DNA from 3 places in the Streptomyces sp. NPDC052682 genome. Region 3 is predicted to be linked to each of the others. Evidence: riboswitches for the same ligand, from Rfam matches in the RefSeq annotation. Region 3 holds a riboswitch; each other region holds the start of a gene.
The links. Region 3 has a riboswitch for thiamine pyrophosphate ahead of thiO (glycine oxidase ThiO). Riboswitches for the same ligand answer to the same signal wherever they lie in the genome.

Region 1 (9,847 bases), on a different contig from region 3:
ACCAAGCGGCTCCAGGAGCGCAAGGGCATCCGCGCGCCCCTCGTACCGCTCGCGCTGGGCGGTGCGGCGATGGTCGTCGCCGGGTACGTCCGCGGCGCCGAGGGCGCGTGGGTCGCCATGGGGCTCACGGCGCTGGCCGTGCTCGTCTGGCGGATGACGGAACCGCCGGAGAACTACCTCAAGGACGTCACCGCGGGCGTGTTCGCCGCGTTCTATGTGCCGTTCCTGGCGACGTTCGTGGCGATGATGCTCACCGCCGACGACGGGCCGCGCCGCGTTCTGACGTTCCTGCTGCTGACCGTGGTCAGCGACACCGGCGCGTACGCGGTCGGCTGGCGGTTTGGCAAGCACAAGCTCGCGCCGCGCATCAGCCCCGGCAAGACCCGCGAGGGTCTGATCGGCGCGGTGGCCTTCGCGATGGTCGTGGGCGCGCTGTGCATGGAGTTCGTGATCGACGACGGGGTCTGGTGGCAGGGCCTGCTGCTGGGCCTGGCCGTCGCGGCCAGCGCCACGCTGGGCGACCTCGGCGAGTCCATGATCAAGCGGGACCTCGGCATCAAGGACATGGGGACGCTGCTCCCCGGACACGGCGGCATCATGGACCGCCTGGACTCCTTGCTGCCGACGGCTCCGGTGGTCTGGCTGCTGCTGGTGCTCTTCGTCGGATCGGGCTGAGCGACTCCCCCCGTCGGCAGAAGTCGAGCCCCCGTCCAGCACCGGACGGGGGCTCGACCCTTGCGGGATGCCCCGGCCCTCACCTGGTGAGACGATGTCAGGTGTACGCCGCACAAGGGGGCATCATGTCCGCCATCCGACAGAGCATCGATGTCGACCGCAGCCCTGAGGACGTCTACGCGTACGTCACGGACCCTCCCCGGATGCCGGAGTGGCAGCTGAGCGCGGTCTCCGCGGAGCGCCTCGAGGAGGGACCCTTCGGTGTCGGCTCCCGCGTCCGGGTCACCCGGCACGTGGGCCGCCGCACCATACCAATGATCATGGAGGTCACCGAGTACGACCCCCCGCACAGCTGGGGTATGAGGGGCGTGGACGGTCCCGTCCGGGCGCGCGTCCACGGTGAGATCGAACCGGTCGACGAGGGGCGCCGCTCCCATGTGACCATCGACATCGATCTCGAGGGCCACGGCCTCGGCAAGGTCCTGGTCCCCCTCGTCATGCGCCCGCAGGTCCGCAAGGAACTCCCGCGCAACGAACGGATCCTCAAGGACCGGCTGGAGCATCTCGGGCAGTGACGGCCACCGGGTCCTCCGGGGCGTCGGGGTCGGGCTCGGGTTCCCAGCGCAGCAGGTCTCCCGGCTGACACCGGAGTGCCTCGCACAGTGCGGCCAGGGTCGTGAAGCGCACCGCCTTGGCGCGGCCGTTCTTGAGGACGGCGAGATTGGCGGGCGTGATGCCGACGCGCTCGGCGAGTTCGCCCACGGACATCTTCCGTCGGGCGAGCATCACGTCGATGTCGACGACGATCGGCATCAGATCACCCCGGCCAGCTCGGCCCGCATCCGCGCGGCCTCGACATCGCGTGCGACGGCCTGGGCGAGCAGCATCCGCAGCACCAGCACGATGAGCGCGACCCCGCCGACGGCCAGGGACACCCCGCACACCAGCAGGACGATCCCCGGGGCGACGGCCTCACCCGGCGCGAGGACGACGGCGAGCGCGAACACCAGCACGGCGGCGGCCACCATCGCGCCGATCACGATGTTGACGTAACGGAAGGCCCCGTACGAGAACACCGTGCCGCGCCGCACCATCGTCACCAGCCGCCAGACACAGACCAGGACGACCTGGGCGGTCACCACCCCCAGCACGATGATCGTCAGAACCGGGGTACGCAGGTGCGCGACCTCGGCGTCCAGCCCCCGCATGTCGACGGCCAACAGCGGCACCATCACCGCCTGCACGAACACCGAGCCGGCGAGCAGCACCACGAGGACGGCACGCAGCGCGAGCACTGTCAGGTTTCCCATCGCCTCTCCTTCTGTCGCGGGGCGTGTGGTCCATCGTCCCACGATGCTTTTCTATCGAAAGTCGATAGATGCGGCAAGGGGATGCCGGGCCCCAGGTCACGTCGCCCGATCTGTGACAGAGGGGAGTAGCCCACTGCATGTGCCCAACGCCGGTTCGACGCGGCCACGCAGCTCGTCGGAGATGCCACCCGGTCTGGAGGGCGCAAGCCCCGAGTTCCTGACGCTTTACGGGACGCTGTTCCTCGCAGGCCCCAGGACACCGGCCCGAGCGGAGGGCCGTGCGACGATCCAAGGCTTCCTCGCGGAGGCCGAACGGGCAGCGCAGCCGCCTCGGAACCGACACCAACCACGTGTGGATCGCTGCCGGGTCGACGAACGGGGCTATCCACCGAGTGGCCACCGCGGCAGAAGTGGGCAGGTACGAAGCCACTACCTTGCGCGTGAGCTTGTCCTCACCTGGGTCCGGAACCAGAAAGGCCGGCCGAGCCGCAGCCTGGCGGACCTGGCCAAGAGGCTGCATGTCGTCTGAGCTGGGTACCCTCGGCTGCATGGCGCCCAATGCACAGGAAGCGCAGATGGCGCACCCGCGTATGGCAGCGGGTGCGCTCTTCTTTGATGCCGCCGGGCGGGTCCTCATGGTCGAGCCCTCCTACAAGGACTACCGGGAGATCCCTGGCGGGTACGTCGAGACCGGCGAGTCTCCGTTGCATGCCGCCATCCGTGAGGTCCAGGAGGAGCTGGGCATCACACCGCCCATCGTGCGTCTGCTCGCGGTCGACTGGGCTCCGAACGAGGCCGAGGGTGACAAGGTGCTGTACCTGTTCGACGGCGGCCAGCTCAGCCAGGAGGACCTGGCAGCGATCACCTTGCAGCCCGAGGAGTTGAAAAGCTTCGCGTTCCTCTCCTCGGAGCAGATCACCACGCGAACGATCCCCCGACTGGCCCGACGCATCCTTGCGGCGGCCGAGGCCCGCAACGAAGCTGCGCCGGTCTACCTGGAACACGGGCGCAGGCCCGGCAGCGAGGCAGGATGACCACGCCACGCAGCATGAGCCGAGAGGAAGGCATCCGCCTTGTCCAACGGCTCATGGACGCCGACTACGCCGACGAGGCGGAAGGCGACGAGATCCTGGCCGCACTTGAACGAGGTCTCGTTTGCCCACACATCAGTGACTACATCTTCTGGGAGTCCGACCCCCGACTGACGGCTGAGAAGATCGTGGACCGAGCACCGGCCTACCAGCCGTTCGCCCTGTGATCAGACGTCGTGTAATCGAGGCGCGGTAAGAGTTTCCCTACGTCTATCAAGCCCGCGCACGGCGCGGGTGCGCGCCGCCTTTTCGGCGGGGCCGCCGCTCTGTCTTCGCCAGCGGCGGCCCCGCCCGGCGGCGCGCCGGCGGCAGCGGGCATTACAGCGGGATCGTGCTCACCGTAGCTAGCTGGCAAGACAGACGGTGGTTCTCACTCGCCTCTCGTGTCTGTGGCAGGACATGATGTCCGATCCGTAGGTGAGTGTGTAGCTGCGTGACAACGCCCACGCACGCAGACCAGGGGACCTGACAGCAGGTCAGAGCCACGCCAGCCCAAGGTCAACCGCCCACCCAAGTTGCTTCGGGACGAAGAGGTCGTTCCGTTAGGGTGCGCCGCATGACCAACGATGCCCCGGCCTGTCCCGAGTGCAGCAAACCCATGGAGTCCGGCGGCCTGGTGCTCTCCGAGCGGGAGGACGACGGCCGTCGGACCTGCCGGTCGCTGTGGCGGTGTGCCGATCAGCACGTCTGGTGGAGCTGGACAGACCGGCCGGACGAACCGTTGGAGGTCTGCCCGGTACCGGGGCTGTTCCGCTGACATGCGGTGCTCACGGACGTTGCCGCCGACGGCAGTGACGGCAGCGCTGACGGCAACGACGGCGGACGGCAGCGGCGCTCGGCAGCCCGGCGCGGTAGCGGCACAGGACGATCGGACCGGCTCACCAAGGCGTGCCCGCATCTTCTAAGCACCGGTCCCAAGGCGTCATGATCTACCGATGGATGAGTACGCCTGGCCCACGGGCTCTGAAGCGCCGGCCGCTGATGCGGTCCGGTCGAACTGGGCGGCAACCGTCGCGGCCCTGCCTGTAGGAAGCCGAATCACCGGCGAGGTCATCGGTCGCCAGCCCTTCGGGGTCTTCATCTGTATAGACGGCGTGCCGAACGCCATAACGCTGGCAGAGATCACAGCCATGCCCCACGGGATGGACCTCCCGGCCCTTGGGGCCTTCGTCAGCGGGGAGGTTATCTGGCATGTCGCCCACAACCACCAGGTCAAGCTCCGGCTCGATGAGTGGCTCGCAGCCGACGAGTGATCTCCGCTGGGCCGTCTCTGGGCCGTCCGAGGCCGCTCAGTGCCGACCGACGACGACTACTGACGACCGTCGTAGCGAGCGACAGCCCCAGGTCACCCGATTGGATCTGCGACACTGGTTGAGCCATGCCTAAGCCCGGAGAACTCACTTTCGTCGCCCCGCGCGGAGCCAAGAAGCCGCCGCGGCATCTCGCCGATCTCACGCCCGCCGAGCGCAAGGAGGCGGTCGTCGCGGTCGGTGAGAAGCCGTTTCGTGCCAAGCAGCTCTCGCAGCACTACTTCGCGCGGTACGCGCACGACCCGGAGCAGTGGACCGACATCCCGGCCGGCTCGCGGGACCGGCTGCGCGAGGCGCTGCTGCCCGAGCTGATGACGGTCGTGCGGCATCTGTCGACCGACCAGGGCACCACCCGCAAGACGCTGTGGCGGCTTTTCGACGGCACGCTCGTCGAGTCGGTGCTCATGAGGTACCCGGACCGGGTGACCATGTGCATCAGCTCGCAGGCCGGGTGCGGTATGAACTGCCCGTTCTGTGCCACCGGGCAGGCCGGGCTCGACCGGAACCTGTCCACCGCCGAGATCGTGCACCAGATCGTCGACGGGATGCGCGCCCTGCGCGACGGTGAGGTGCCGGGCGGTCCGGCGCGGCTGTCCAACATCGTGTTCATGGGCATGGGGGAGCCGCTCGCCAACTACAACCGGGTCGTGGGGGCCATCCGGCGCCTGACCGACCCGGAGCCGGACGGGCTCGGGCTGTCGCAGCGCGGCATCACCGTCTCGACGGTCGGTCTCGTGCCGGCCATCCACCGGTTCGCCGACGAGGGCTTCAAGTGCCGGCTCGCCATCTCGCTGCACGCGCCCGACGACGAGCTGCGCGACACCCTCGTCCCGGTGAACACGCGGTGGAAGGTGCGTGAGGTGCTGGACGCCGGGTTCGAGTACACCGCCAAGTCCGGGCGGCGGCTGTCCATCGAGTACGCGCTGATCCGGGACATCAACGACCAGGCGTGGCGCGGCGACCGGCTCGGCCGGCTGCTCAAGGGCAGGCCCGTGCACGTCAACCTGATCCCGCTGAACCCGACGCCGGGCTCCCAGTGGACCGCCTCCCGGCCCGAGGACGAGAAGGCCTTCGTGGAGGCGATCGCCGCCCATGGTGTGCCGGTGACGATCCGGGACACCCGGGGCCAGGAGATCGACGGGGCCTGTGGTCAGCTCGCCGCGAGCGAGCGGTAGTCTGACCGGCGTAAGTACCGTGTAAGGACGCGGGTGAGGACATCCGCGTACGAACATCCACGCAAGAACATCTGCATATTCCGACAGGGGAGCGCCACAGCGCTGAGAGTGCGGCGACCGGCCGCAGACCCTCTGAACCTCGCCCAGGTCATTCTGGGTAGGGAGATCGGTCATCACTCGAGCTGTTGCGCCCTGCTCGGGACATCCGCCAAGGGGTCCCGGGCAGGGCCGCGTCTCTTCCTGGTCCCTCCAGGAGGAATCCAGTGAGCATCACCAAGAAGCGGTTCACGGCCGTGGTCGTCGGGCTGGGCATGGTCGGCGGCCTCGCCGCGTGCGGGTCGTCCGAGGGCGGCGGCCAGGGGGCCGGGACCGAGTCCCGGACGGTGACCCTGGTCAGCCACGACTCGTGGGCCGCCTCCAAGAAGGTCATCGCCGCGTTCGAGGAGGAGTCCGGCTACAAGGTCAGGGTCCTCAAGAGCGGCGACGCCGGGCAGGCCGTCAACAAGGCCATCCTGACCAAGGACAACCCGCAGGGCGACGTCTTCTTCGGCGTCGACAACACCCTGCTCTCCCGGGCGCTCGACAACGGGCTGTTCCAGCCGTACGAGGCGAAGGGCGCGGACCGGATCAAGCCCGAGTACCGCGTCGATGAGGACAAGCACCGGGTCACGCCCATCGACACCGGCGACATCTGCGTCAACTACGACAAGAAGTACTTCGCCGACCACAAGCTCCAGCCGCCGCGGAGCTTCGACGACCTCGTCAAGCCCCAGTACAGGAACCTCCTCGTCACCGAGAACGCCTCGACCTCCTCGCCCGGCCTGGGCTTCCTGCTCGGCACCGCCGCCAGGTACGGGGACGGGGGCTGGCAGGGCTACTGGAAGAAGCTCAAGGCCAACGGCGTGAAGGTCGTCGACGGCTGGGAGCAGGCCTACTACGAGGAGTTCTCCGGCTCCTCCAGCGGCAAGAAGGCGAAGGCCGACCGGCCGCTGGTGGTGTCGTACGCCTCCTCGCCGCCCGCCGAGGTCGTCTTCGCCGACCCGCGGCCGAAGACCGCGCCGACCGGGGTGGCCGACGGCACCTGCTTCCGGCAGATCGAGTACGCGGGGCTGCTGGCCAACGCCAAGAACACCAAGGGCGGCAAGGCGCTCCTCGACTTCCTGATCAGCAGGCGGTTCCAGGAGGACATGCCGCTCAACATGTTCGTCTACCCGGTGCTCGAGGGCGCTCAGGTGCCGCAGGAGTTCCTGACGTACGGACCGCAGGCGAAGGATCCCCAGACCATGGACCCGGCGAAGATCGCCGGCCACCGTGACGAGTGGGTCAAGTCGTGGACGTCACTCGTACTGAAGTAACCGGCCGGATCAGGGGCGCGGGGGCGCGGCTCGGGCTGATGGCCGTGCCCGTCGCGTTCTTCGCGGTCTTCTTCGCCTACCCCGTCGCCGCGATCGTCGTGCGCGGCCTGAAGCTCGACGGGGTCTGGCGGATCGGCCGGATCGGGGACGTGGCGGCGCAGCCGGACATCCGGCACGTGCTGTGGTTCACCACCTGGCAGGCGCTCGTCTCCACCGCGCTCACCCTGCTGCTGGCGCTCCCCGGCGCGTATGTCTTCGCGCGCTTGGAGTTCCGGGGCAAGCAGATCCTGCGGGCGGTGGTGACCGTCCCGTTCGTGCTGCCGACCGTCGTGGTCGGTACGGCGTTCCTGGCGCTGGTCGGGCGCGGCGGACTGCTCGACGAGCTGTGGGGCGTACGGCTCGACACCACCGTATGGGCGATCCTGCTCGCGCACGTCTTCTTCAACTACGCGGTCGTGGTCCGGACGGTCGGCGGGCTGTGGGGGCAGCTGGACCCGCGGCAGGAGGAGGCCGCACGGATGCTCGGCGCCTCCCCGCTGAAGGCCTGGCGGCAGGTCACCCTGCCCGCGCTCGCGCCCGCCGTGGCCGCCGCCGCGCTGATGGTCTTCCTGTTCACCTTCACCTCCTTCGGCGTGGTGCAGATCCTCGGCGGGCCCACCTTCTCCACGCTCGAGGTGGAGATCTACCGGCAGACCTCGGAGCTCTTCGACCTGTCCACGGCGGCCGTGCTCACGCTGATCCAGTTCGTCGCGGTCGGGCTGATCCTCGCCCTGCATGCCTGGACCGTACGGCGCCGGGAGACCGCGCTGCGGCTGGTGGACGCCTCCGTGACCGCGCGGCGGCCCCGCGGAGCCGGGCAGTGGGCGGTGCTGGCCGGGGTGCTGGGCACGGTCGTGGTGCTGCTCGTGCTGCCGCTGGCCGTGCTGGTCCAGCGGTCCCTGGACGCGCCCGGCTTCGGCTACTACCGGGCGCTGACCCGGCAGGACGGGGGCACCTTCCTCGTCCCGCCGATCGCCGCGATCGGCGCCTCCCTGCAGTACGCCGTCGCCGCCACCGCCATCGCCGTCGTGATCGGCGGTCTCGCCGCAGCGGCCCTGGCCCGCCGGGACGCGGGGCGGCTGGTGCGCGGGTTCGACGCGCTGCTGATGCTGCCGCTCGGGGTGTCCGCGGTGACCGTCGGTTTCGGCTTCCTGATCGCTCTCGACCAGCCGCCGCTGGATCTGCGGTCGTCCTGGATCCTGGTGCCGCTGGCGCAGGCGCTGGTCGGGGTGCCCTTCGTCGTCCGGACCATGCTGCCGGTGCTGCGGGCGGTGGACGTGCGGCTGCGGGAGGCCGCGGCCGTGCTCGGGGCGTCGCCGTGGCGGGTGTGGCGGGAGGTGGACCTGCCGATGGTGCGGCGGGCGCTGCTGGTCGCCGCCGGGTTCGCCTTCGCGGTGTCGCTCGGGGAGTTCGGGGCGACGGTGTTCATCGCACGGCCCGACAACCCGACGCTGCCGGTGGCGGTCGCCCGGCTGCTGGGGCGGCCCGGGGACCTCAACTACGGGCAGGCGATGGCCCTGTCCACGATATTGATGATCGTGTGCGCGGTGGCGCTGCTGGTGCTGGAGCGGCTGCGGACCGACCGGACCGGGGAGTTCTGATGCTGCTGAGCCTGGCCGGCGCGACCGTCCGCTTCGGCGGGCGGGCCGTGCTCGACGCGGTCGATCTGGAGGTGGCCGAGCACGAGATCGTGTGTGTGCTCGGGCCCAGCGGCAGCGGCAAGTCCACGCTGCTGCGGGTGGTGGCCGGGCTGCAGCCCCTGGACTCCGGGCGGGTGCTGCTCGGCGGACGCGACCAGGCGGGCGTGCCCGCGCACCGGCGCGGCGTCGGGCTGATGTTCCAGGACCACCAGCTGTTCCCGCAGCGGGACGTGGCCGGCAACGTCGCCTTCGGGCTGCGCATGCGCGGCGCCTCGCGGTCCGAACAGACCGAGCGTGTACGGGAGTTGCTGGACCTGGTCGGACTGCCGGGCGCCGGGCGGCGGGCCGTCGCCGCGCTGTCCGGCGGTGAGCAGCAGCGGGTGGCCCTGGCCCGGGCGCTGGCCCCCAGCCCCCGGCTGCTGATGCTCGACGAGCCGCTCGGGCAGCTCGACCGGTCGCTCAGGGAACGGCTCGTCGTGGAACTCCGGGAGCTGTTCGGCCGGCTGGGCACCACCGTCCTGGCCGTCACCCACGACCAGGGCGAGGCCTTCGCGCTCGCCGACCGGGTCGTGGTGATGCGGGAGGGGCGGATCGCCCAGTCGGGGACGCCGCTGGAGGTGTGGCAGCGGCCGGCCGACGCGTTCGTGGCCCGGTTCCTCGGCTTCGAGAACGTGGTCGAGGCGACGGTGGGCGAGGGGGCCGCGGTCACCCCGTGGGGCAAGGTGCCCGTCCCGCAGGGCGCCGCGCAGGGGCAGCGGACGCTGCTGGTGCGCCCCGCCGGGGTACGGCTGGTCCCCGCGGGCGAGGGCCTGCTGCGCTGCACGGTGACCGCCCGCACCTTCAAGGGCACCCACGTCGCCGTCCACCTCCAGCCCGAGGACGCCCCGCGCCTGGAGGCGGCCTGCGCGCTGCGGGACGCACCGGAGGTGGGGGACGAGGTCGAGGTGGAGTTCGACGCCGCCGAAATCGCCGTGCTGGGATGACACGCAAGAGGGCCCGCCCCCTCGTGGTACAGGGACGGGCCGGAGGCAGGATGCCGGGCGTCAGCGGTCGCTGCTCGCCCCGCGGCGGCGCATGCCGAAGAACACCGCGCCGCCGCCGATCACGACCAGGGCGGCCGCGATACCGGCGATGATCCCGGTGTTGGAGTTCGCGCCGGTCTCGGCGAGGTTGGACTCACCGACCGCGGGCGACGGGGCGTTGTCCGCGGGGGCGGCGGCCGTGCTCGTGCTCTGCGACGGCGACGGCGACG
Region 2 (9,847 bases), on a different contig from region 3:
AGAGCTACCCGGAGGGGTACACGCCCACCCAGCGCGACCTGCCCGTCATCAACCGCGGTGACACGGTGCAGGTGACCGTGGACCCGGCGGTCGCGGCGGCCCCGCAGCCGGCCGCCGGCCCGGGTCCGCTGTACGTCGTCGGCGACGTGCACGGTTACCTCGACGAACTGGTCGCCGCCCTCCAGGAGAAGGGCCTCATCGACGCGGCCGGTCACTGGTGCGCGGGCACCGCGCGGCTGTGGTTCCTCGGCGACTTCACCGACCGCGGTCCGGACGGCATCGGCGTCATCGACCTGGTGATGCGGCTGTCCGCCGAGGCCGCCGCAGCCGGCGGCTACTGCAAGGCGCTGATGGGCAACCACGAGCTGCTGCTGCTCGGCGCCAAACGCTTCGGCGACACGCCGGTCAACTCCGGCGCGGGCACCGCCACCTTCCAGGCGGCCTGGCTGCTCAACGGCGGCCAGAAGACCGACATGGACCGCCTCCAGGACCACCACCTGCAGTGGATGGCCCGCCTGGACGCCCTCGAAGAGGTCGACGGGCACCTGCTGGTCCACTCCGACACCACCGCCTACCTCGACTACGGCCGCTCGATCGAAGAGGTCAACGACACCGTCCGCGAGACCCTCACGCGCAACGACGCGGACGAGGTCTGGGACCTGTTCCGCAAGTTCACCAAGCGGTTCTCCTTCCGCGACGAGGGCGGCGCGGACGCCGTGCGCTCCCTGCTGGATACGTACGGCGGCACCCGCATCGTTCACGGCCACAGCCCGATTCCGTATCTGCTCGGCGAGGTCGGCTCCGAGGACGGCGAGGACGGCACCGGCCCGGTGGTCGAGGGGCCGCACGTGTACGCCGACGGGCTCGCCATCGCGATGGACGGCGGCGTGACCATGGCCGGAAAGCTGCTGGTCCAGCAACTGCCGCTGGATATGTGACCGTTCACCGGACAGACGTGCACCCGCCCGGGTCAGAACCGGGCAGGGCCCAATTTCGGCAAACCCCCTGTCACCGCGTACCGTCACCGCTCTACCATCGGCTTATCCGTAGCAGGCTCCCCTCCGTTTCTGCCCGACGGCTCGTCAGCATGCCGAGCCCCAAGCCCTACGGAGCATCGGGGGATGCACATGAACAGCGTTCCGCAGCACCTGCTGAGCGAGGACCGCCCGGAGTTCGAGCGGCTCCTCGATGAGGCGCTGCGCTCCGCACCACACCGTCCGGAACTCGCCGCTGTCGGACAGCGGCTCAACACCGAACAGCTGCGCACCATGGCGCTCAACGCCGGCGCGCTCATCACGGCTGCCGCGGCGGCCGAGTACCACCACTACGTCAAGGTCCGCGAGGAACTGCGCCAGCCGGCCTCCCCCACCTCGTCCGCCGTGCGCCCCGCCGACTCCTCCGAGCCGGACACGAGCGCGGTGGGGTTCGCCACCGCCGTCGGAGAGGTCGCCGAGCCCGCCGGTGCGGGGGCCGTCGCCGTCGTGGCGGTCCTGGCACCCGTCCTCGCCGGAACCGCTGCGGCGATCTTCCTGCTCGTCGGCTACATCCTGAGAATGCTGGACCCGGAGCGGGCCTTCGCCCAGACGATGCTCACCACCGGCTGGGTCTTCGGCGCCGTGACCGCCGTGGCGATCCTGGTGGCCGCCGCGGGACTGCTGGTCACCGCCCTGCGCAACAAGCCGACGGCCGAAAGCGGACCGTACGGCGAGCTGAGCGGCGAGGTGGACCGGGCCAGGGAAGCCTGGCGCGAGGCGCTGCTGGAACGCGGCATCCTGCCTTTCCTGCGGGAGGCGCTCGCCGACCCGGACACGTCCGCCGCACTGCACCCCGCGACACCGCCGGCGTCGGCCGGCCGCATCCCGCATCTGGGCTACGACCGTCCGGGTTTCACCAGCCCCGGTGAGGGCGCGGCGCGCGGGCCGCGGCCGAGCTTCACGAGCCCGGACTACACCAGCCCGGACTTCGGAGGGCCGGAACACCAGCCGGAGTAGCCGTGGGAGCCGTCGGAGGAGGAGCTTGACGCCGGGGGGCAGGGACTACCGGGAGCCGCGTCAGAGGATGCCCGCCCGGCCCGCGGCGGTGATCCAGCTCGGGAACTCGGACAGCAGACGGTCGTACAACTCCTGGTCGGGGACGGTGCTGATGTCGTCCACGGCGAAGAAGCCGACATTGTCGACACGGCGGCCGGGCAGGGTGTCGAACCGCTCCAGTACGCCGTAGTTCGACCGCCCGAGCCCGACGAACTGCCAGAAGATCGGCTCCTCCACGGCCTCGCGGAGCTGCCGTTCGATCTCGGCGTTGCGGTAGACCCCGCCGTCGGAGAAGAACAGCACCAGGGTCGGTGCGGCCGCCGGGTTGTCCCGGACGAAGTCCCGGACCTGGGCGATCACCTTCTGTTCCTCGTTCTGGATGCCGATGTCCCGCATGTCGATCTGGCCGTTCTCCAGCGCCTTCTTCCTGCCGCGGCGGAAGAGGCCGATCTGGCCGACGCGCACATGCAGCCGGAGCCAGTCGGGGAGCTCGCCCAGGCGCAGGTCGGGCAGGCGCGCCGCGTTCGAGGCGAACGTCCACGCCTGCATCTCGCCGTCGTCGTCCAGCTGTGCGGCGACCGCCGCCATGCGCTCCACGACGTCGGCCACGATGCCCTTGGAGTAGAGCAGGGACATCGAGCCGGAGGCGTCGAGGACCAGGACGACGCGTGCCGTCACGCCGGTGGCTCCGTGCTTGCGCAGGCTCACCGCCACCTGTTCCTTGCGCAGGGAGAGTCGCTTGCGCATGTCCACCGGGAGCCGTTCCTCGCCCTTGGTGAGGCGCGGGCCGGTGGGAGCCGGGGGCGGGGTGTGCGGGGCAGCCGGGAGCGGCATGGGAGCCGTTGGTGCCGGAGCGGGGGCGGACGGCCCCGGAGCGGGCGGTGTGGGTGCCGGGGCAGGAGTGGATGGTGCCGGCGTGGATGCGGTCGGCCCGGTGGCCGTGGCCGGGGGAGCGTCGTCCACCGTGATGCCGAAATCGGTGGCCAGCCCCGCGAGCCCGGCGGCGTATCCCTGGCCCACCGCGCGGAACTTCCACCTCCCCTGCCGCAGATACAGCTCACCGCCGATCATCGCGGTCTCCGTCGCCGCCGCCATGTCGAAGCGGGCCAGCTCGGTCCCCGTCGCCGCGTCCAGCAACCGCAGTGACAGGCCGGGCACCTGGCCGAACGTCCCGCCGTCGGCCGAGGCCGACAGCACGATGCGCTCGACGGCAGGCTCCAGAGCACCGAGGTCCACCTCCACCGTGTCGGTCGTGGTGCCGGCGGCGCTGCGCTTGCCCAGGTGCCGTACGGCGCCCGAGGCGTGGCGCGGCTGGTTGTAGAAGACGAAGTCACCGTCGTCGCGCACGCGTCCCGCCGCGGTGAGCAGCAGGGCCGAGGCGTCGACCTCCGGCACACCGGGCCCTGCGGGCCAGATGAGCTCGGCACGCACGGCGGACGCATCGACGGGTACGTTGGCGCCCTTGCTCAGGGGCATCGCTGTCATGGCCTCAGTCTGCCCAGTCGCGGCCGGGGGTGGGAGGGGGCAGGCCGGATCACCCGCCCCCTGGCCGTTCTCAGTCCGCGATCGGCAGGTACACGCGGTTGCCCGCGGCCGCGAACTCCTTCGACTTCTGCGCCATGCCCTCCTCGATCTCGGCCTGGCTGCCGCCGTGTTCGCGGCGGATGTCCTGCGAGATCTTCATGCTGCAGAACTTCGGTCCGCACATCGAGCAGAAGTGTGCCGTCTTGGCGGGCTCGGCCGGCAGAGTCTCGTCGTGGAACTCCCGTGCCGTGTCCGGGTCGAGGGCCAGGTTGAACTGGTCCTCCCACCGGAACTCGAAACGGGCGTCGGACAGCGCGTCATCCCACTCCTGGGCGCCCGGGTGGCCCTTGGCGAGATCGGCCGCGTGGGCGGCGATCTTGTAGGTGATGACGCCCGTCTTGACGTCGTCACGGTTGGGCAGGCCCAGGTGCTCCTTGGGCGTGACGTAGCAGAGCATGGCCGTGCCCCACCAGGCGATCATCGCGGCACCGATGCCGGAGGTGATGTGGTCGTACGCCGGCGCGATGTCCGTGGTCAGCGGGCCGAGCGTATAGAACGGAGCTTCATCGCAGATCTCCTGCTGAAGGTCGATGTTCTCCTTGATCTTGTGCATCGGGACGTGGCCCGGGCCTTCGATCATGGTCTGAACGTGGAAACGCTTCGCGATCCGGTTGAGTTCCCCGAGGGTGCGCAGTTCCGCGAACTGCGCCTCGTCGTTGGCGTCCGCGATCGAGCCCGGCCGCAGGCCGTCACCGAGGGAGTAGGTGACGTCGTACGCGGCGAGGATCTCGCAGAGCTCCTCGAAGTTCTCGTACAGGAACGACTCCTTGTGGTGCGCCAGGCACCACGCGGCCATGATCGACCCGCCGCGCGAGACGATGCCGGTCTTGCGGTTGGCGGTGAGCGGCACGTACGCCAGGCGCACACCGGCGTGGACCGTCATGTAGTCCACGCCCTGCTCGGCCTGCTCGATCACCGTGTCCTTGTAGATCTCCCAGGTCAGCTCCTCGGCTTTGCCGTCGACCTTCTCCAGGGCCTGGTAGAGCGGCACGGTGCCGATGGGGACGGGGGAGTTGCGCAGCACCCACTCGCGGGTGGTGTGGATGTTGCGGCCGGTGGACAGGTCCATGACCGTGTCGGCACCCCAGCGGGTCGCCCAGGTCATCTTCTCGACCTCCTCCTCGATGGAGGAGGTCACCGCAGAGTTGCCGATATTGGCGTTGACCTTCACCAGGAACCGCTTGCCGATGATCATCGGCTCGATCTCCGGGTGGTTGACGTTGGCCGGCAGAACCGCCCGGCCCGCCGCGATCTCCTCGCGCACCACTTCCGGAGAGACGTTCTCGCGGAGTGCCACGAACTCCATCTCCGGCGTGATCTCACCCCGCCGTGCGTAGGCGAGCTGGGTGACGGCCTTGCCGTCGCGGCCCCGGCGTGGCTGGCGCGGCCGTCCGGGGAACACTGCGTCGAGGTTGCGCAGGCCGCCGCGTGGCGAGGTGTGCTTGATCCCGTCGTCCTCGGGCCGGACCGGACGGCCCGCGTACTCCTCGGTGTCGCCGCGGGCGATGATCCAGTTCTCCCGCAGCGGCGGCAGGCCCCTGCGGACATCGGTGTCTACGAGCGGATCGGTGTAAGGGCCGGATGTGTCGTACAGCGTGACCGACCGCCCGTTGGTGAGGTGCACCTGACGGACCGGCACCCGCAGGTCGGGGCGAGAGCCCTCGATGTACGCCTTGTGCCAGCCGATGGACTTCCCGGTCTCCCCGTCGGTCCCGTGGGTGGGGATCTGCGTGGAGGCAGGCGTGCGCGCGTCCTTGTTGGTCATGAGACCTACTCCCTACGCCGGCATTACCCGGTAACAGGTTCGGCGGTCGACGCAGCGGTTTCCGTCTGCCGATGTTTCGTGTGAAACATCACTCGGCTCCAGCGACGTTCCACGTGAAACATCGCTGGGACGGAGGTCAGCGCCCTCTCAGCCCGGTGCTCCGAGCTCCCGCGTGTACAAAAGGTGGCTCCACGCTAGCGTCAATTCTGGCGCGGTGAACAGAGGGCCCCCCTCCTTCTTGCGATGATCGGTCGGTGACCACGACGCAGCATCCCCCGTACCCACCGCCCGACCCGCCTCGTGGATCCGGCGCCGGAAACGGCGGCAGGCCCGGGGGCGGGCAGAGAGACGGCCGTGGCATCGCCCGTGCCTTCGGCCACAGGTCCGGGCTGGGGCAGAGACAGGACCAGGGCCAGCGCCTCGGGCCGGAACAGCGTGAAGGCAAGAGCCCAGGCCAGGGCCCTGAGGCCAGGCCTGACCGAGGCGGATATGGCAACGGCGAGGACTGGGGATCCGGTGGCGGCCATAGGCCCGGACCCGGTGATGTTCCCGGGGGCCGTCCCGGTCACGGGTTCGGACCCGGTCCCGGTCACGACCCCGGTGCCGGTGCCACTCAGGAGTTCGGACCCGGTTCCGGTGGTGGTCACGGACCCGGATCCGGTTCCGGTGGCGGTGGAGGTCACGGTTCCGGTGGTGGTCACGACCATCCCCCCGGCCCCGGCCCCGGACCCGGACCCGGCGCGGGCGGCGGTGGCGGCCACAGCCACGCCCACAGTCACGCCCACGGCCCCGCCGCACCCGTCTCCCAGCACCTGCGCAAGGTCATCGCGGCGGTTCTGATCCCGTTCGCCGCGGCGGTGCTGGTCGGTCTCGCCGTCCTGTGGCCGGGCGGCGCCCCGCCGCACGAGCGGACCGGGGTGGGCTTCGACCGGCAGACGCAGGACGCCACGGTCACCAAGGTGATCGAGGTGAGCTGCAGGGACGCCGGCGCCTCGGGCGTGCCCCCGACCGGTGACACCTCCACCGCGGAAGGTTCCTCCGCGGTACAGCAGGAGAAGGGGACCTGCAAGAAGGCCACGATCCGGGTCGACACCGGCAAGGACAAGGGCCGTACGTTCACGGAGATCGTCCAGCCGGACCAGTCACGGCAGTTGCACCAGGGCCAGGAGGTCGTGGTCGCCTACGAGCCCTCCGCGCCCAAGGATCTGCAGTACTCGGTCACCGACATCAACCGCCGCTTCCCCATGGCGCTGCTCGCCGGCATCTTCGCGCTCGCCGTCGTGGTCGTCGGGCGGCTGCGGGGTGTCATGGCGCTGGTGGCGCTGGCCATCAGCTTCCTGGTGCTGAACCTGTTCATCCTGCCCGCGATCCTTCAGGGTTCGAACCCGCTGGTCGTGGCGGTGGTGGGGTCGAGCGCCATCATGCTGATCGCGCTGTACCTGTGCCACGGCCTGTCGGCCCGTACGTCCGTGGCCGTGCTCGGCACCCTCATCTCGCTGCTGCTGATCGGCATCCTCGGGTCGTTGTTCATCGGGTGGGCCGCCCTCACCGGCAACACCGACGACAACACCGGTCTGATCCACGGGCTCTACCCCGGGATCGACATGAGCGGTCTGCTGCTCGCCGGCGTCATCATCGGTTCGCTCGGTGTGCTGGACGACGTGACGGTCACCCAGACGTCCGCGGTCTGGGAGCTGCACGAGGCCAATCCGTCGATGGGCTGGCGCGGTCTGTACCGCGCGGGTATCCGCATCGGCCGGGACCACATCGCGTCCGTCGTCAACACGCTCGTCCTCGCCTACGCGGGCGCGGCGCTGCCACTGCTGCTGCTGTTCTCCATCGCGCAGAGCAGCGTGGGGACGGTCGCCAACAGCGAGCTGGTCGCGGAGGAGATCGTGCGCACGCTGGTCGGCTCCATCGGGCTGGTCGCCTCGGTTCCGGTGACCACGGCCCTGGCGGCGCTGGTGGTCTCGGCCGACCGCCCGGGGCAGTCGCAGGACGTGCCGGAGACCGCCCGTCAGACGGCGGGACGAGGCGGGCGGGGCCGCCGCCGCAAGCACTGACCCCTGGCCCGGCGGGCATATGCCCCGAGCAGAAGCGTTCCCGCGCACCGGGCGACACACGGTGAAGCGTTACATCACCCGATTGCCGTAACGCTTCACCCGGCGCCCTGCTCGGCCAGGATGCGGTCCAGGGCCTCGTCGAGGTGTGCGTCGAAGTCGGCCAGGGAACCCTCTTGGCCCAGCGGCACCAGCTTGTCGGTGCGGTCCAGGAAGGCGACGAGGGGCGCCGTCGACGAGCGGAACAGCGCCTGGTCGCCCCCCACCTGAAGCCTGATCAGAACCTCGCTGAGGTCATCGGGCTCGACGGGCGAGACCCGCACATCGCCCTCGCCGCACGGCCGGCCCACCCCGTCGATCAGCAGCTCCCGGCCGAACGCCCAGGTCACCGGGGCATCGCCGGGCAGATGGAAGGTCAACCGCACCGCGTACGGATCACTGGTCTCGTAACGCAGCTCCACCGGGATGCGGAAGGAGAGCTCCTCCGACACGAGAAAGCTCATCATGACCTCTGCTTGTACGGACTCGCGCATCGCTACCCCGTCATTCGCCGTGAACTGGCCGGGACCGACCCTGACAACATTGCTGGAATCTTGCTGAACGTACACAGCAGATCACAAGGAGTGAGTTTTCAGATACTGATAGAAAGTGCGAGCGAGCCGAGCAGCCGCCCCATCTCGCGCTGCAGCCGCTCCACCGTCGGCAGCAGCCGGTCGGCCTGGTGCACGGGCAGGGAGATGGCCATCGTCGCGGCCGCGTCGCCGACGGTGATGGGGATCGCCGCGCAGACCGTGCCCAGGGCGTACTCCTGGCGCTCGACCACCGGATCCATGCGCGCCAAGCGGTCCAAACGCCGCAGCAAGCTGGGGTTGTCACGCACCGTGTACGGCGTCACCGGCTGCACCGGATAGCGGTCGAGGTGGTCGCGGCGGGCCTCCTCGTCGAGCTGCGAGAGCAGGCACTGACCGACGGCGTGCGCGTGCCCGGTCTCCCGGAAGTCGGCCCACTCCTCGACCGCCGGAGTGGCGGGAGCGTCGGAAACACAGAGCACGTCGATTTCACCCTCGCGGTACACCGCGTAGTACACGGGTACGCCGATCGCCTCGCGCCACCGCGCCAGGAGTTCGACGACGGTGCTGCGACGTTTCTGCCGTGCTCCGCTGCCGCTCAGCCGCTCGGCTGCCTCGCCGAGGAAGAAAAGTCCCTGGTCGCGACGGAGATAGCCCTCGTGCACGAGGGTCCGCAGCAGGTGGTACGTCGTGGGAAGGGCCAGCCCGGTCTCGCGGGCCAGTTGTTTGGCCGGGGCTCCGTGCTCGTGCCGGGCGACGGTCTCCAGCAGGCGCATCGCCCGCTGCACGGATCCGATGAGGGTGCCGGGTGGGGTGGGGTCGGAGGGTGCCGGCGCGTGGGGTTGAACCGGGACCGAGTGGGGGCGGACGGATGCGGTGTTGGCCGTGGCCAAGGGTCACTCCCGAAACACAGGGGGGCGGCCCGTGCGGGGAAACACGGGTGAGGGATGCGCCTCTCGCGGGGACGGTCCCCGCGTCGGGTTCCGGACTTTAACTGTCCGCCACCGCACGGGGACGCCCTGTGCAGGCATCTTCCCTCCCCCGAGGGAACCGGTGATTCCTGTTAACCGCACCGGTTTCCCAGGGGCCTCACCAGTCGCTGCGGGACGACGAACTCGAGGTGAACTTGCGTACGACGTAGATGAGTCCGCCGACGAGAGCCACGAAGACCAGCAGCTTGAAGAGCAGTCCGATGACGAAGCCGACCACGCTGGCGATCAGCCCGCCGAACACGACCAGGGCGATGACCGGCACCGCGACCCACTTCACCCACCACGGCAGTCCCGCGAAGATCTCTCGCATCGCCCTCGTCCTTACCTCTCCGCCCGCCTGAGTGCCGGGTCGTACCAACTGGTTCCATGATCCGGAGAGCGGAGTCCCCGGACGTCCCGCACTCGATGCTAGGGCCGCGACATGGGCGAACGGGGGCCTCGCGCCCCCTGTCCTGCCCTGAACGATCCCCTAGGGAACCCCGAGACGGCGCGTCAGCTCTCGGGAGGAGAGAACACCACCAGGACCCTGAGGTCCTCGCTGATGTGGTGGAACTTGTGGGCGACGCCCGCGGGGACGTACACCACGCTGCCCCGCGCGACCTGGGTCGTCTCCAGGCCGACGGTGATCGAGGCACGGCCGCTGACGACGAAGTACACCTCGTCCTGCTGGTGGGGCTGCTGCGGATCGTGCTCGCCCGCGTCCAGGGCGTACAGGCCGACCGACATGTTGCGCTCCCGCAGGAACTGGAGGTACGCCCCTTCGTTCGCGGCGCGTTCCGCCTCCAGTTCGTCCAGCCGGAATGCCTTCATCCTCTTGTCGCCCTCGCCCCACTGCTCGTCGCCGTTC
Region 3 (9,847 bases):
GGTCGTCCGCCTCCGTGATCGCCCGTACGACGACGACCCGGCGGGCCCCGGCCTCCAGGACCTGGTCGAGGTTGCCGAGGTCGATGCCGCCGATGGCGAACCAGGGGCGGTCGGTACCCAGGGCGGCGGTGTAGCGCACCAGGTCCAGGCCCGGGGCGTGGCGGCCGGGCTTGGTGGGGGTCGGCCAGCACGGGCCGGTGCAGAAGTAGTCCACGCCCTCCTGGACGGCGGCAGCGGCGGCCTCGGACTCGGCGTGGGTCGAGCGGCCGATCACGACGGCATCGCCGAGGATCGCCCGGGCCGCGGGGACCGGGAGGTCGCCTTGGCCGAGGTGCAGGACGTCGGAGCGGGCGGCGTGGGCGACGTCCGCGCGGTCGTTGACCGCGAGGAGCTTGCCGTGCCGGGCGCAGGCGTCGGCGAAGACCTCCAGGTGTTCCAGTTCCTCGGCGGCCTCCATGCCCTTGTCGCGCAACTGCACGATGTCCACGCCGTTCGCGAGGACCGCGTCCAGGAACTCCGCCAGATCGCCCTGGCGCTTGCGGGCGTCGGTGCACAGGTAGAGGCGGGCGTCGGCGAGCCGGGCCGTGCGGGCGGTGGTGACGGTGTCGGGCATGGACGATCCCCCGGTATCGGTGGTGTACGGGTGCGCGCGGGCCGCGCCCGGGGGCACGGGCCGCGGAAGGCTCCCGGTGTCGCCGTGCGGGCGGGGACGGCCGCGGCCGGCACACGGGCCTCGGGCCGGCCCTGACCCAGCGTACGGGCCGTGCCGGCACGTCCGGTGCGGGCACGGAGGGCGGGCACCCGGAGCCGCCCGTGGCGGGCACGCCCGGGCCTACAGAGGGGACCGGGGCCCGCTCCCTGGCAGCGGCCGTGGAAGCCGCCCCCGGCCACGGGCCCTGGAGGCACGGCAGGCACGGCACGGCCCGAGGCCGTGGCCCGTGTGGCCGCGGCCCGGGCACCGGGCGGTGTGTTCAGGTCCGGCCCTGGTCGGACAGTGCCGGACGTTGTTCGAGTGGGCTTCGGTCAGACGGCGAGCGCCTGGGCGCGGCGCTTCACCTCCGTGCCGCGGTTCTCACGCAGTGCCTGCGCGGGCGTGCCGGGCAGGCTGGGGTCGGGCGTGAAGAGCCACTCGATCATCTCTTCGACCGTGAAGCCGTCGTCCCGCAGGAGCGTCAGGGTCCCGGACAGGCCCTTGACGACCCTGTCCCCGTCGATGAAGTCCGCGGGGACGTGCAGTGCCTTGTTCTCACCACGGCGTACGGCGATGAGCTGGCCCTCCTTGACCAGCTGCCGGACGCGTGTCACCTCCACGCCGAGCTTCTCGGCGATGTCGGGCAGGGTGAGCCAGGCGGGGACGAGAGCATCGATCTTCGCGTCAATCTCGGTCACGGGAACAAGCCTGCCATCCGGCACTGACAGTCGGAAGTCAGGCCGGTCCACCCGGGGCACGCGCCGGTGGCGCCGGCTACGCCGTGGCCGCCTTCAGGGGCCTCGCCGGGTCCGCCAGCAGCAGGGGATCCATCGGCACGCCCGACTCGATCAGGCGGCGCCCCTGGGCCAGGTCCCGGGGCCGGCCCACCGCCAGCAGCGCGGCCAGGCGGGTGTCGCGGAGCCAGCAGACCGTCCAGGCGGGACCGGACGGGTCGCCCCGCCACACCATCCGGTCGGCACCCGCGTGGTGACCGGCGTACTGGACGAACCGCCCGAACTGCTCGGACCAGAAGTACGGCACCGGGTCGTAGACCGCCGGGGCCTGCCCCGTGGCCCGCCCGACGATGTTCACGGCCACCGTGCGCGGCCCCTGCAGGGCGTTGTCCCAGTGGTGGACCAGCAGGCGCTCGCCGTACCGCGCCGACGGGAAGGAGGCGCAGTCGCCGACCGCGTAGACGTCCGGCACGGACGCGTGCAGGTGCTCGTCGGCGAGGATCTCCCCCTGGGCCCCCAGCACGATTCCCGAGCCGGCCAGCCAGGCCGTGGCGGGACGTGCCCCGATGCCGACGACGACCGCACCGGCGGGCAGCCGCGTGCCGTCGTCCAGCACCACCGCGCCGGACTCGACGCGCGCCACGCGCGTGTGCGTCCGCAGCTGAACACCCGCGTCGGCGTACCAGGCGGCCATGGGCGCGGCCACCTCGTCGGGCAGCGCGCCCGCGAGCGGCCGGTCGGCGGCCTCCACGACGGTGACGGCGCAGCCCGCCTCGCGCGCGGCGGTGGCGAACTCCGCGCCGATCCAGCCGGCCCCGACCACCACGATGTCGTGCTGCCGGGCGAGCACCGGCCGCAGCCGCTCGGCGTCGTCGAGGGTGCGCAGCAGATGCACCCCGGCGACGCCCTCGGCGCCCGGCAGCCGGACCGGCTCGGCGCCGGTGGCGACGACCAGGACGTCGTAGGGGACGGGCCCGGCCTCGGTGTCCAGCCGGTGGTCGGCGGGGTGCAGGCCCAGCACCTCGCAGCCGAGCCGCAGTTCGATGCCGAGCGCTTCGAAGTCCACGTCGAAGGCGGAGCCCTCCGCCTTGCCGAGCAGCACGGCCTTGGACAACGGCGGCCGGTCGTAGGGCTGGTGGGGCTCCGCGCCGATGAGGGTCACGGTGCCGGTGAAGCCCTGCTCCCGCAGGGCGACCGCCGTCTGCACCCCGGCCATGCCGGCGCCCGCCACGACCACGCGGCGCGGCGCGGGCCCACCCTGTCGGGGAGCGCTTTCCTGCGTCTGCTCGCTCACCTGATCACCATAGACAGCTGACATACCGTCAGTCAGGGCTCGTGCCCCGTGACCTGCTCCACAACGCCCGTGCCGTCGTCCTGCCCGACTCCCCTCCCGGGTACCCAGCGGGCGGCTCCCTTACAAGTGCGGAGCCCGGAGGGCTAGGGTGGCCACCGTAAAGCACTCGCGGGAGCCCGGACGCACCGGGCTGAGAGGGAGGCTGGCGGCCTCCGACCGTACGAACCTGATCCGGGTCATGCCGGCGAAGGGAGGGGCTGGACGCCCATGTCGTTCACGTCCGACACGTCTGTGTCGCCCAGGTCCGACACGTCAGACGTCCTTGTCGTGGGGGGCGGGATCATCGGCCTGGTCACGGCCTGGCGCGCCGCGCAGCGCGGGCTGGCCACGGCCGTGGTCGACCCCGAGCCGGGCGGCGGAGCCGCGCAGGTGGCCGCCGGGATGCTGGCCGCCGTCACGGAGCTGCACTACGGGGAGCAGACGCTGCTCGCCCTGAACCTGGCCTCGGCGCGGCGCTACCCGCACTTCGCGGCCGAGCTCGCCGACGTCACCGGCCGCGACCTCGGTTACCGCCGCAGCGGCACGCTCGCCGTCGCCCTGGACGCCGACGACCGCGCCCACCTGCGGGAACTGCACGCCCTGCAGCAGCAGTCGGGCCTTCAGTCGCAGTGGCTGTCCGGGCGGGAGTGCCGACGCCTGGAGCCGATGCTCGCGCCGGGCGTGCGCGGCGGGCTGCGGGTGGACGGGGACCACCAGATCGACCCGCGCCGGCTGGCCGGGGCGCTGGTGGCCGCGTGCGAGCGGGCGGGCGTGGTCTTCCACCGGGAGTGGGCCGAACGGCTCACCGTCCTGCGGGAGCGGGCCGCGGGGGTCGTCACGGCCGGCGGGACCGCGCTGAGCGCCGGGCAGGTGGTGCTCGCCGCGGGCAGCCTCAGCGGGCGGCTGGCGGGCGTTCCGCAGGACGTCCTGCCGCCCGTACGGCCCGTGAAGGGGCAGGTGGTCCGGCTGACCATGCCGGCGCACGGGACGCCGTTCTTGAACCGGACGGTCAGGGCCGTGGTGCGCGGCAGCCATGTCTACCTGGTGCCGCGCGAGAACGGCGAGCTGGTCATCGGCGCGACCAGCGAGGAGATGGGCTGGGACACCACGGTCACCGCGGGCGGCGTGTACGAGCTGCTGCGCGACGCGCACGAGCTGGTCCCGGGCCTCACCGAGCTGCCGCTCACCGAGACCCGGGCCGGACTGCGGCCCGGCTCCCCCGACAACGCGCCGCTGCTCGGCCCGACCGGGCTGGACGGGCTGCTGCTGGCGACCGGGCACTACCGCAACGGCGTGCTGCTCACCCCGGTCACCGGGGACGTCATGGCGCACGTCCTGACGACCGGTGAACTCCCGGACGAGGCCCGCCCCTTCACACCGAAGCGCTTCAGCGGCGCGGCGGCCCTCACGGAGCAGCCCGCATGAACATCCACGTCAACGGCGAGCCCCGCGAGATCGAGCCCGGCACGGCCCTCGACACCGTCGTGAAGTCCCTCACCCGGGCGCCCTCCGGGGTGGCCGCCGCCCTCAACGAAACCGTCGTCCCGCGCGCGCAGTGGTCCGCCACGCCCCTGTCCGAAGGGGACCGCGTGGAAGTCCTCACCGCCGTCCAAGGAGGCTGACCATGGCCGACGACCCCTTCGTCCTCGGCGGTACGTCCTTCACGTCCCGCCTGATCATGGGTACCGGCGGGGCACCCAGCCTCGAGGTGCTGGAACGCGCCCTGGTGGCCTCCGGGACGGAGCTGACGACCGTGGCGATGCGGCGGGTGAACCCCTCGGTGCACGGCTCCGTGCTGTCCGTCCTGGACAGGCTGGGCATCCGCGTCCTGCCCAACACGGCCGGCTGCTTCACCGCCGGGGAGGCCGTGCTGACCGCCCGCCTCGCCCGGGAGGCGCTCGGCACCGACCTGATCAAGCTGGAGGTCATCGCCGACGAGCGCACCCTGCTGCCCGACCCGATCGAGCTGCTGGAGGCGGCCGAGACGCTGGTCGACGACGGGTTCACCGTCCTGCCGTACACCAACGACGACCCCGTGCTGGCCCGCAGACTGGAGGATGTCGGCTGCGCGGCGATCATGCCGCTGGGCTCGCCGATCGGCTCCGGACTCGGCATCCGCAACCCGCACAACTTCCAGCTCATCGTGGAGCACGCGCGGGTGCCGGTGATCCTGGACGCGGGCGCCGGTACGGCGTCGGACGCGGCGCTGGCGATGGAGCTGGGCTGTGCGGGGGTGATGCTGGCCTCGGCGGTGACCCGGGCAAAGGAGCCGGTGCTGATGGCCGCCGCCATGCGCAGCGCGGTGGAGGCGGGCCGGCTGGCCTACCGGGCGGGGCGGATTCCCCGGCGGCACTTCGCTCAGGCGTCGTCCCCCGCGGAGGGCATGGCCGTTCTCGATCCCGAGCGTCCCGCGTTCTGAGCACGCGCCGGGCGGGAGACGTCACAGGTCCGCTGCAGTCCCGCAGCAACATCGGCAGGCGGGATGTGGTGTCGGTCGTGGCTCGTAGACTCACCTGCGTGGACACGACCCTTCAGGACCCTCTGGTCGGGCAGGTGCTCGACGGCCGGTACCGCGTCGACGCGCGGATCGCGGTCGGCGGGATGGCCACGGTCTACCGGGCCGTGGACACCCGCCTGGACCGCGTGCTCGCGCTCAAGGTGATGCACCCGACGCTCGCGGCCGACGGCTCGTTCGTGGAGCGGTTCATCCGCGAGGCGAAGTCCGTCGCCCGGCTGGCCCACCCCAACGTGGTGCAGGTCTTCGACCAGGGCACCGACGGGCCGTACGTCTATCTGGCCATGGAGTACGTCGCCGGCTGCACCCTGCGGGACGTGCTGCGCGAGCGCGGGGCGCTCCAGCCCCGGGCCGCGCTGGACATCCTGGAGCCGGTGCTGGCCGCGCTCGGCGCCGCGCACCGCGCCGGTTTCGTGCACCGGGACATGAAGCCCGAGAACGTCCTGATAGGGGACGACGGCCGGGTCAAGGTCGCCGACTTCGGGCTGGTCAGGGCCGTGGACACGGTGACCAACACCACCGGGACGGTCCTCGGCACGGTCTCCTACCTCGCGCCCGAGCAGATAGAGCACGGCACCGCCGACCCCCGGGTCGACGTGTACGCGTGCGGCGTCATGTTCTTCGAGATGCTGACCGGCGACAAGCCGCACGACGGGGACTCCCCCGCCACCGTCCTCTACAAGCATCTGCACGAGGACGTGCCGCCGCCGTCGGCGACCGTGCCCGGCCTGGCGTACGAGCTGGACGAGCTGGTCGCCTCGGCCACCGCGCGCACCCCGGACGTCCGCCCGCACGACGCGGTCGCGCTGCTCGCCCTGGTCCGCGAGGCGCACGGCCGGCTCAGCGCGGAGCAGCTGGACGCGATGCCGCCCCAGGCGCTGTCGGTACAGCACGACAACGCCGAGGACCGCACGAGCGTGATCCCGCGCGCGCTGACGGTGCCCCGCCCCCTGCCCGTCGACGGCGACGCGTACGGCGGGGACGACCCGGACGGCGCCCCGGCGCTCAACCGCACCAGCCGTCTGAGAACGCCTCCCCCTCCGCCGCCCCGGCGCCGCTCCGGTGTGCGGCGCGGCCCGCTGGCGATCGTCGTCGCCGTGCTGCTTGCGCTCGGCGTCGGCACGGGCATCTGGTACATCAACTCGGGCCAGTTCACCAAGGTGCCGCCGCTGCTGGAGAAGACCGAGTCGCAGGCCCGGGACCGGCTCGCGGAGGCCGGCCTGGAGCTCGGCACGGTCAAGGAGGCCTACAGCGACACCGTCAAGCGCGGCACGGTCATCAGCACCGACCCGGCGGCCGGTGCCCGGATCCGCAGCAACGACTCGGTGACGATCACCCTCTCGAAGGGCCCGCGGACCGTCCGCGTCCCCGACCTCCAGGGCTACCGCCTGGACAAGGCGCGGGAGGTCCTCAAGGACGAGGGCCTCGCGCCGGGCATGGTCACCCGGGAGTTCAGCGAGGACGTGACCAAGGGCCAGGTGATCTCCACCGGGCCGGAGCAGGGCACCAAGGTGCGGGCGGGCTCCGCCGTCGCGCTGACCGTCAGCAAGGGCCGCAGCGTGGACGTGCCGGACGTGACCGGTGAGGACCTGGCCGACGCGAAGGCCGACCTGGCTGAGGCCGGCCTCGAGGTAAAGGTCGCCGCGGAGCGGGTCACCTCCTCGGAGTACGACAAGGGCCAGGTCGTCCGGCAGTCCCCCGGCAAGGGCAGCCAGGTCGCCGAGGGCGACACGGTGACGCTGACGCTGTCCAAGGGCCCCGAGATGGTCGAGGTCCCGGACGTGGTCGGGGACAGCGTCGAGGACGCCACGCGCGCACTGGAGGCCGCCGGCTTCCAGGTGGACGAGGACCGCGGGCTGCTCGGCCTGTTCGGCGACACCGTCAAGGGCCAGTCGGTCGAGGGCGGGGACACCGCGCCCAAGGGATCGACGATCACGATCGAGATCCGCTGACACCCGCACCGCCGACGGACATCACACGGCTGACGGGCCCGGCGGCCCCCGGGCCCGTGACACCCTGAACGGGTGAACACCGAGCAGTCCGGCCGCCTGCGCAACCCCATAGGCGGCCACGTCCCCGTGGCCGGCGGTCTGCACTCCGTCGGCCTGTCCTACGCCCGCGACCTGGGCGCGGAGACCGTGCAGGTCTTCGTCGCCAACCCACGCGGCTGGGCCACCCCGCCCGGCAACCCCCAGCAGGACGAAGCGTTCCGCGCCGCGTGCGAGGCCGAGTCGATCCCGGCGTACGTCCACGCCCCGTACCTGATCAACTTCGGTTCGCACACCGAGGCGACCGTGGAGCGGTCGGTCGAGTCGCTGCGGCACTCACTGCGGCGCGGGCGGGAGATCGGCGCGCTGGGCGTGGTCGTGCACACGGGCAGCGCGACCGGCGGCCGGGACCGGGCGGTGGCCCTGAAGCAGGTACGGGAGCACCTGCTGCCGCTGCTGGACGAGCTGACCCGCGACGACGACCCGTACCTGCTGCTGGAGTCGACCGCCGGGCAGGGCGCCTCGCTGTGCTCGCGGACGTGGGACTTCGGGCCGTACTTCGAGGCGCTGGACGCCCATCCGAAGCTGGGGGTGTGCCTGGACACCTGCCATGTCTTCGCGGCCGGGCACGACCTGACCGGGCCGAACGGCATGCACCAGACGCTGGACCTGCTGGTGGACACGGTCGGCGAGGGCCGGCTGAAGCTGATCCACGCCAACGACTCCAAGGACGTGGCCGGCGCCCACAAGGACCGGCACGCCAACATCGGCGCCGGCCATATCGGCGAGGACCCGTTCCGGGCCCTGATGACGCACCCCGCGACCGAGGGCGTGCCGCTGGTCATCGAGACGCCCGGCGGCAAGGAGGGGCACGCCGCGGACGTGGAGCGGCTGAAGAAACTGCGCGAGAGGTGAGGTCAGAGCTCGGGGCCGTCCCCGGGCTCCTCCTGGTAGGAGTAGCGCTGTTCCTTCCACGGGTCGCCGATGTTGTGGTAGCCGCGCTCCTCCCAGAAGCCGCGCCGGTCGGTGGTCATGTACTCCACCCCGCGGACCCACTTGGGGCCCTTCCATGCATACAGGTGGGGGACGATCAGGCGCAGTGGGAAGCCGTGCTCGGCGGTGAGCAGTTCGCCGTCCTTGTGGGTGGCGAAGAGCGTGCGTTCGGAGGCGAAGTCGGACAGCCGCATGTTCGAGCTGAACCCGTACTCCGCCCACACCATCACATGGGTCACCTCGGGCGCGGGCGGCGCGATCTCGAGGATGGTCCGGGCCGGGATGCCGCCCCACTCGGCGCCGAGCATGCTGTACTTCGTGACGCAGTGCAGATCGGCCACGACCGTGGTGTACGGCAGGGCGGTGAACTCCTCGTGGGTCCAGCAGTGCTTCTCGCCGTCGGCGGTGGCGCCGAAGACCCGGAACTCCCAGCGCTCGGGGCGGAAGCGGGGAACCGGCCCGTAGTGCGTGACCGGCCAGCCCTTCTGCACCCGCTGACCCGGGGGAAGCCCGGGCTGCGCCGCTCCTCCTGAACCGCCCTCTCCCGACTCGCGTTCCACCGGCTGACCCATGACTCCATCCTGACAGACCCAGGGCTGTGCAAAGACCGGGACCCCATACATTCGGACAATCAACAACAATCAACGTCAAATGGCCGCAAGCAGAACTAAGCCTGCACTAACTTACTAAGTGCCGACTTACTGGACGATCTTCGGTGCCGGTGGAATCATGCGGCGCAACCCGCCAGATCCCCCGGTTGGAAGGAGCCTCTGCGATGCAGGGCGACCCCGAGGTCCTCGAATTCCTGAACGAGCAGCTGACCGGCGAGCTCACCGCGATCAACCAGTACTGGCTGCACTACCGGATCCAGGACAACAAGGGCTGGACCAAGCTCGCCAGGTACACGCGTGAAGAGTCCATCGACGAGATGAAGCACGCGGACAGGATCACCGAGCGCATCCTGATGCTGGACGGTCTGCCCAACTACCAGCGCCTGTTCCACGTCCGGGTCGGCCAGACGGTCACCGAGATGTTCCAGGCCGACCGGCAGATCGAGGTCGAGGCCATCGACCGCCTCAGGCGGGGCATCGAGGTGATGCGCGCCAAGGGGGACGTGACGTCCGCGAACCTCTTCGAGGAGATCCTCGCGGACGAGGAGCACCACATCGACTACCTGGACACGCAGCTGGAGCTCATCGACAAGCTCGGCGAGGCGCTGTACATCGCCCAGCAGATCGAGCAGCCCAGCTAGGCGGCCTCGTCCAGCCGGGCCAGCACCGGCTCGCCCTGGTCGGCCAGCTCACGGCGGGGGCACGCGCCCCTGCCCAGCAGGGCCTGGATCCGGCGTACGCACGAGCCGCAGTCGGTGCCCGCCTTGCAGGCCGAGGCGATCTGCCGGGGGGTGCAGGCGCCGTTCTCCGCGTGCTGCTTGACCTGCTGTTCGGTGATGCCGAAGCAAGAACAGACGTACACGCGGCTCACCTCCGGTCGGGATTCAGGGTCGTGCCATCCCGACCCTTGATCGGTGAGGCTAACCTAACCTTACCTGGCGCCGGTGAGACGCAAAAGCGGTGCGGGGCGCGGATCGTATGT

Region 1: it holds a riboswitch for thiamine pyrophosphate, as region 3 does, so the genes downstream of both, AB0K80_RS19735 (thiamine ABC transporter substrate-binding protein) here and thiO (glycine oxidase ThiO) in region 3, are expected to answer to the same signal.
Region 2: it holds a riboswitch for thiamine pyrophosphate, as region 3 does, so the genes downstream of both, thiC (phosphomethylpyrimidine synthase ThiC) here and thiO (glycine oxidase ThiO) in region 3, are expected to answer to the same signal.

Annotation. Positions count from the first base shown of each region.
Region 1 is NZ_JBFATS010000011.1:240,188-250,034, forward strand. It holds gene AB0K80_RS19690 (phosphatidate cytidylyltransferase) at 1-675, shown strand, start outside; gene AB0K80_RS19695 (SRPBCC family protein) at 801-1,250, shown strand; gene AB0K80_RS19700 (helix-turn-helix transcriptional regulator) at 1,219-1,488, opposite strand; gene AB0K80_RS19705 (DUF2975 domain-containing protein) at 1,488-1,985, opposite strand; gene AB0K80_RS19710 (NUDIX hydrolase) at 2,534-3,019, shown strand; gene AB0K80_RS19715 (e9imm peptide) at 3,016-3,243, shown strand; gene AB0K80_RS19720 (dehydrogenase) at 3,633-3,833, shown strand; gene AB0K80_RS19725 (hypothetical protein) at 4,012-4,329, shown strand; gene rlmN (23S rRNA (adenine(2503)-C(2))-methyltransferase RlmN) at 4,455-5,561, shown strand; TPP riboswitch at 5,637-5,743, shown strand; gene AB0K80_RS19735 (thiamine ABC transporter substrate-binding protein) at 5,825-6,916, shown strand; gene AB0K80_RS19740 (iron ABC transporter permease) at 6,955-8,556, shown strand; gene AB0K80_RS19745 (ABC transporter ATP-binding protein) at 8,556-9,578, shown strand; gene AB0K80_RS19750 (LAETG motif-containing sortase-dependent surface protein) at 9,639-9,847, opposite strand, start outside.
Region 2 is NZ_JBFATS010000008.1:259,108-268,954, forward strand. It holds gene AB0K80_RS15250 (metallophosphoesterase) at 1-938, shown strand, start outside; gene AB0K80_RS15255 (hypothetical protein) at 1,122-1,991, shown strand; gene AB0K80_RS15260 (VWA domain-containing protein) at 2,052-3,515, opposite strand; gene thiC (phosphomethylpyrimidine synthase ThiC) at 3,586-5,379, opposite strand; TPP riboswitch at 5,372-5,561, opposite strand; partial or broken gene AB0K80_RS15270 (YibE/F family protein) at 6,051-7,442, shown strand; gene AB0K80_RS15275 (SsgA family sporulation/cell division regulator) at 7,538-7,972, opposite strand; gene AB0K80_RS15280 (IclR family transcriptional regulator C-terminal domain-containing protein) at 8,071-8,796, opposite strand; gene AB0K80_RS15285 (DUF5326 family protein) at 9,098-9,310, opposite strand; gene AB0K80_RS15290 (cupin domain-containing protein) at 9,493-9,810, opposite strand.
Region 3 is NZ_JBFATS010000005.1:318,147-327,993, forward strand. It holds gene thiE (thiamine phosphate synthase) at 1-613, opposite strand, end outside; gene AB0K80_RS10250 (Rv2175c family DNA-binding protein) at 1,024-1,389, opposite strand; gene AB0K80_RS10255 (FAD-dependent oxidoreductase) at 1,466-2,719, opposite strand; TPP riboswitch at 2,878-2,989, shown strand; gene thiO (glycine oxidase ThiO) at 2,987-4,183, shown strand; gene thiS (sulfur carrier protein ThiS) at 4,180-4,380, shown strand; gene AB0K80_RS10270 (thiazole synthase) at 4,383-5,177, shown strand; gene pknB (Stk1 family PASTA domain-containing Ser/Thr kinase) at 5,276-7,225, shown strand; gene AB0K80_RS10280 (deoxyribonuclease IV) at 7,298-8,176, shown strand; gene AB0K80_RS10285 (sulfite oxidase-like oxidoreductase) at 8,179-8,826, opposite strand; gene bfr (bacterioferritin) at 9,030-9,506, shown strand; gene AB0K80_RS10295 ((2Fe-2S)-binding protein) at 9,503-9,727, opposite strand.